Regions from separate parts of the Sporolactobacillus pectinivorans genome, predicted to be linked through region 2. Evidence: riboswitches for the same ligand, from Rfam matches in the RefSeq annotation. Region 2 holds a riboswitch; each other region holds the start of a gene.
What was found. Region 2 has a riboswitch for S-adenosylmethionine ahead of COP04_RS06620 (cyclase family protein). Riboswitches for the same ligand answer to the same signal wherever they lie in the genome.
Positions count from the first base shown of each region.

Region 1: another riboswitch for S-adenosylmethionine. It lies ahead of COP04_RS05125 (ABC transporter substrate-binding protein); the one in region 2 lies ahead of COP04_RS06620 (cyclase family protein).
Region 3: another riboswitch for S-adenosylmethionine. It lies ahead of metE (5-methyltetrahydropteroyltriglutamate--homocysteine S-methyltransferase); the one in region 2 lies ahead of COP04_RS06620 (cyclase family protein).

Region 1 is NZ_NXGA01000001.1:1,046,469-1,048,674, reverse strand. It holds gene COP04_RS05125 (ABC transporter substrate-binding protein) at 1-1,022, opposite strand, end outside; SAM riboswitch class I at 1,192-1,295, opposite strand; gene COP04_RS05120 (beta-galactosidase) at 1,428-2,206, opposite strand, start outside.
Region 2 is NZ_NXGA01000001.1:1,384,429-1,386,634, reverse strand. It holds gene COP04_RS06625 (APC family permease) at 1-416, opposite strand, end outside; gene COP04_RS06620 (cyclase family protein) at 448-1,197, opposite strand; SAM riboswitch class I at 1,566-1,673, opposite strand.
Region 3 is NZ_NXGA01000001.1:3,304,919-3,307,124, forward strand. It holds gene COP04_RS16170 (globin-coupled sensor protein) at 1-480, opposite strand, end outside; SAM riboswitch class I at 899-1,016, shown strand; gene metE (5-methyltetrahydropteroyltriglutamate--homocysteine S-methyltransferase) at 1,112-2,206, shown strand, end outside.

The DNA of each region.
Region 1 (2,206 bases), 340 kb from region 2:
TTATAAGGATAAGCTTGGACGTTCGTATCCTGGAATTTTACATCGGAAGTAAAGATCGATGAGGCAGGCACGCCGTACTTGCTCGACCCATATGCAGATTTGATAACGTCCTCACGGTTAAGCGCATAGGACAATGCCTGGCGGAATGTTTTGTTTTTAAATGCCGGCACATTCTCATTGAAGACTGCATAGTTCAAGCGATATTCAGGATATGAAATAACTTCTGTATTTCCCCTGCTAGTCACATTCTTTACATCAGCCGGCTGAATGGCTTTCAATTGAATACTTCCATTTTCAAGTGCAAGGTTGGCTGCATTTTGATCTTTTGTAATCTGGAAAATAACTTTATCAAGATGTGCTTTCCCGCCGAAATAATAGTTATTCCGCTGCGTTTCTACATATTGGCCGGATTTATAGGTAACAAACCGGAAAGGGCCGGAACCGACCGGATGATTATTCTTCGTACTCTTCTGGAGATCGCCTTCGTTTTTAAACACGTGCTGCGGAATTGGATAAAGCTGTTCCAGACTTAGCGGAAAAGCCGGTGCCACCGTGGGTAAGGTGAAGACAACCGTATTTTTGTTGATCGCCGCAACTTTTACAGGTTCGTTGTTAAAGACAAAGTTCCCGCGGAGATCACTGTTCTGTTTCGTGTCAAGGATCGAATTCAGCGTGAAGACAATATCATCTGCCGTGAGGGGCGTACCGTCACTCCATTTCAGATTTTTCTTCAGAATCAGCGTATATTTCAGTTGATCCTTTGAGGCGGTCAGCTTATCCGCCAATGCCGGTGTAACGTTTCTCCCGTTGATGTAAAACAGGGGCGAATAGAGCGCCTGTTGAATCGTCAGGGTTACTCGGTCGCTGGCGTAATTAGGGTTCAGAACAAGTGGATCACCGGGTACGGCAACCGTTAACGACCCTCCGTTTTTACTATTGTTTGATGCTGTATTGTTTGACCCGCATGCGCTTAACGTTAATATAAAAATAAGAGCCAAAAGGACAACCAAAGATTTCTTCAAAATCAACTTCCCCCCGCTGTTAACACAATTTCCCCTCTGAAATATAGTCTCTCTAGAATGCAATGGCGGCGCAGGCAGATGATTGATATCTCTATGTCCTCTGCCTACGCTTTTTTCAGCGGCAAAAAAAACAAGCCGCAAAGATAAAAAGGCCTGTTGTTATCCGTCCCTCTCATCTTTTGAACACCATCGTGTTCCTGGAATTAACACCGTGCACCATGTGCTGGTTGTCGGGCTTCACTGGGCCAGTCCCTCCGCCGCTCTAGATAAGAATTATATTCAATTGAGTTGATGTAACTACTATAAAGGGTAAGACTGACGCTGTCAATCATTAAAACCTATTTATTTGATAGAATTAATTTGTATTTTGACAGTATCAAATAACAGCTGATATTTAAATCCCGTTCAATCTGTTTTTTCATAACTGATTTTCTCTTTTTCTGCCCTCAGAATCTTAACATCCCTCGGTGCCAGTTTGATTAGTCTACTTTCCTCACGTCCGGTTAAAAGATCAACAAAGATCGGATCAATGGCGAACATTTTTTCAGTATCGGAATGGTTGAGAATAAAATAGTATTTTATATTGTGGCTTTCACGCACCGTTACTTCCACATCTTCAGGCACGCTCAGTGGCGGGAAAACTTGAGTTCTTTCCATGATGCCGATAAGCAGATGTTTCAGATAGACTGTATCGGGATGAGTGCCGACATAATAGGCCTGTCCCTTTCCGTAGGCATGGCTGGTGACTGCAGGCATACCTGTGAGATAACCGTTTTTGAATGTCGCCAGTGCGCCAGCTCCTCGCAGTTGAATGTACTCTTCCCAGATCCGGATCGATGAATCTCCCCATGGCGTTGCGATTTGGTGAACCTGTCCTTTCTTCATTGGTGCGAATTCCTCAACGTAGATGCCGAGCAGCTCTCGGTATGCCCCGGGATAACCGCCGAGATAGACCCGGTCGGAAAGATCGACAATCCCGCTGAAGAAGTTGGTCAGAAAGATTCCTCCATGCCGGACATATGCTTTCACTTTTTCAGTAAAAGATTGCGGCACCTGATAACTGGCCGGCGCCAGTACAACACGATAAGGTGTTAAATCTTCTTCGAAAGGGACAAAATCAGCACTAATGTTCAGTTCGCGAAGAGTACGGTAATAGGTGCCCAGTTCGGAGGCATACCGGACGA
Region 2 (2,206 bases):
AATAAACTTAATAAGGCGAAAATCACCCAAGGAATATTTATTCCTGTAAGCTGGCGAATAAAATCACTGAATAAATACCCGAATGCTGATGAGCAACCACTCGTATAACCTGCATAAGTAAGCAAAAGTGCCCAACCGCTTATTGCACCAAATTTGTTTCCTAAGCCGGCTTCCACATATGTATAAGCAGAGCCAGCGGAAACAAATTCTTTGCCAAATTTAACAAATGCTACCGAAACAAGTAGCAATGCAATAACTGAAATAATGAAAACTAAACTGACAGAATAGCTTGCGCTTGAAGCGATCAGCCCAAAGTTCATTGAACTTGCAAAGGTAGGCGCAAGAATTGCTATAGACAGTGCGATAACCTCTAGAAAATTTAACTGATTTTTTTTAAGTGTTTTTTTCTCTCCCATATTTTATCCTTCTTTGCTAATTAGTTATTTTTTATTCTGTTATTGCCCATACTCTAGCGGGAAGTCCTGTTGCTCCTTCGATATTAGGAGAAGCAATAAAGATAACTGCACCTACTGGCGGGACTTGATCCAGATTTGTCAATAACTCGACCTGAATTTTTCCTCTTTCCAAAACAAAGCGCTCACTGACCAAATCACCAACTGCCAGAAACCCGACAGAAGCATCAGTATCCAAAGTTTCATGCCCATTTCCCGCCACATTTCGCTCATCAAACAAAAATTTTAAGGTCTCAACTGTCCAACCAGGGCAATGTTCATTTCCATCTGAATCTAGATTTGACAAAGCCTTTTCATCTGGCCATCTTTTGCTCCAATCTGTGCGAAGTGCAACAAAGGAATGTTCCGGAATTCTTCCATATTTTTTTTCATGCTCTGCAATGTCTGCCAGTGTTAACTCATAATCCGAATTTTGCTTAACCTTTTCTGAAACATCAATCACAATCAGTGGAAACACTAAATCTTTTATGCCAAATTGATCAGAAAGCTTACCACTCTGAACAAAGTGTCCAGGATAATCTATATGGGTTCCAAATTGACCAGGAAATTTGAAGGTTTGAATTCTGAGTCTCAATTCCTGATCATAATCATATACCGTTTTTCCTATCTCACGTACTCCATCCGGCATACCTCCCCAATATGGGCTTTCATCGTTCAATCCATGAGACAAATCAATCCATCTGAAATCTTTCAACCTTTCTACTTCATTCCATAAATTACTCATACTCATCATCCTATACACAAAATTTAATAAAAAAGGCTTGCTATCATTCTTGAACCCGCTTTAAAAAATGCATCCAAAAACAAAATAGAATTTTCAAGTGGGGAACGGTCAATAGTATGTATCACCAACTGTTCCAGCAATGACATTGATGGCAATCGCTCGTGCAGAGAGTGAAATGATCATTGTTTTTTATTCAGAAATAACAACCCCCTATGCTTAAAGTTATTTTTGAATTCAACTTCCTGAGAATTTTTAATCAAGCCCCCTTATGTTCAGTTTTCTAATCCAAAAAAATAAGATACAAAAAAGCCGTTTGCTTTGAATAAGAAAACGGCTTTGTGCTTTTTTATTTTATTAAGCACTTTGTTCTCTTATCTCTCAGATTAATCTGCTGGAATTAACACCAATACATTCCTCCTCAGAATGCTGGTTGTCGGGTTTCATAGGGCCAGTCCCTTCACCACTCTTGATAAGATATATTAAGTTTTTTACTTTAGATAAAATAATACAAAACAATTTTATAAAAAACAAGAGATATTCATACTTTTTTTATCTGTTTTATTAGTTTTATCTCTCAAAGTCTACTGTTTCTGATCTGTACGGCCGCCCGGATCCATGGTTTATGTTTATAGGTGGTCAAAATTTATTGGAAGAGCAATTTTAAAATAATTAAAGTAATATTAACGCGTTCCTTTATACAACTATAGGGACGTTTGTTTTTTAACAAAAAACCTCATTTACTTATGATACGGTTCTCCGCATCAAAAATAGTAGCGGAACAGCTTTCATGATTAATGAAATAAACAGGGGTATTTACCCATTTAAAAATAGACATAATAGTCGCCATCTGCTGTGTAGATGACGGTTGTTCATTATGGATAAACACTGCTGACACCGTAAACTAATTAGGTCATTCCGACGGTGTCCGTGTTTGAAAAAGCTCTAAATTGTTGTTATATCAAGCATTTATCAACATTTTGGAACAACATCATCCGGAATCAAAAATAGT
Region 3 (2,206 bases), 1.9 Mb from region 2:
GCAGATCATCCGCTCTGCCGCGGCAGGCTCCACTGTCAGACGAAATACAATCTGAACTAAGCTTGACTGAAGGTTCTGAAAGGTGCCCATGTAGTACGACGGGGTCAAAGCTATTTTATAATGCATTTTCCCAACGCGGACCCTTCTTTCAAGGAAGGAGTCATCAATAACCCCGGAAAAGAAATCCATGACATGGACGGCGAGTGTCTGACTCAGTTTCTCTACCGAACTGTAACGATCAATAATTTCTCGAAGTTCATCGATCTGATAGAAACTGGAATAAAAGTCTTTTGCAATCTGGTTGATTTCTTTTTTTACAAAAGGCTGTAATGTTTTAAGCAGCTGCAAATCGGAAACAGTTAAATCTAGCATTTTAAGCTTGTCCATTATTTTCGGATCATCAACAGTGATTGAAGTTCTTTCAGATTTTGCTTTCTCAAGCCAGCTCATACCCGGCCCTTTCTTAACACTAAAAACCATGCTTATCTGCCTGCTTTCTTTTTATGCCGAAAGATTTTTAAACATTGCTCCTGAGACATTGATATGCCCGGATGAACAGATCCAAGCATTTCACATTTACTGATTTGAATGTGCAATCTACGAATGACTGTTGCAAAATTTCTGTGGCTCTATTACCTATGGACCCTGCCCTGCTTCCGGAAACAGATACTTTCACTTAAAATTCTCCTCAGGAAGAGGTTTACTATAATAATATCCCCTTTAGTCCTTAAATACGCGGATAAATTTTTTACCGCTTTAATGTTTTTAAAGAATACCACTTATTTATCGGCATAAAAGTGGATTGACTTAATAGCCATTGCAACCTTCTTAAATTAAATTGACGAACAAACGGATTCATGATAAACTCTTTTTAACTTAAAAATGGTGTTTTTGTTGACTCTTATTAAGAGTGGCGGAGGGACTGGCCCTATGAAGCCCGGCAACCTTTCAATTTTTATGAAAAAGGTGCTAATTCCAGCAAAGCTTCCAAATTTGGCGGCTTTGAAAAATAAGAGGGTGCGGATGATCGATCAAGCCTCTCTAACGAATAGAGAGGCTTTTATTTTTGCCCCTCAGAGATGATCACTGATAAACAGGAGGATGGAGAAAAATGGCAAAAGTGCTGAGTTCAAATCTTGGTTATCCAAGAATCGGCGAAAAAAGAGAATGGAAGAAGGCTCTCGAGCAGTTCTGGGCCGCAAAGATTTCAAAGGACAAATTTTTGAAGACCGTGAAAAATCTGAGGCTCAATTATCTGAAAAAGCAAAGGGAAGTCGGTGTGGATCTCATACCGGTCGGCGATTTCAGCCTTTACGATCATGTGCTGGATACCGCCGTTCTGTTCGGACTGATTCCTGAACGATTCAACAAAGACGAAAAGGAAATTTCACTTGAGACCTACTTTTCAATTGCCCGCGGCAATAAAGAAACGGAAGCGTCGGAAATGACAAAGTGGTTCGATACAAACTATCACTACATCGTTCCTGAAATCAGTAATGAAACCCAACCTCATATAACATCAAACAGGCTGCTCGCGCTGTTCAATGAGGCGAAGGAAGAATTGGGAATCACCTCGAAACCGGTCATTGTCGGACCTGTAACTTTGCTGAAGCTTTCCAAGGGCTATGATCAGGAACACTTTCAGACTCTGCTGGATTCACTGATTCCACTTTACATTCAGATCTTCAGTGAATTGAAAAATGCCGGAGCTGAATGGGTGCAGATTGATGAACCAATTTTAGTAAAGACGCTGACGCCCGATGATCTCGCCGTTTTTCAGAAAGTCTATCAGGCATTCAAAGAAGGCGTTCCGGGTCTGAAACTGCTGCTGCAGACTTATTTCGAAGCGGTCGATGACTATAAAGAAGTTGTAAAATTACCGATTGACGGCATCGGTCTCGATTTTGTTTATGGCAAAAAAGCCAATCTTGAGGCAATCAAAGCTTATGGCTTTCCCCAAGATAAAGTGCTCGCAGCCGGTGTGATCGACGGACGCAACATCTGGAAAACAGATCTTGCCGCAACTTTTGATGAACTTGAAAGTTTGCTCGCCACTGTCGGGGGAAAAGATAAACTCTGGATTACCCCATCTTCCAGCCTGCTTCATGTCCCCGTCACAATCGAGAACGAGAAGGAACTGGACCCTGTCCTGAAAAACGCACTCTCGTTTGCCGATCAGAAACTGGCGGAAGCAGTGGCTCTGGCA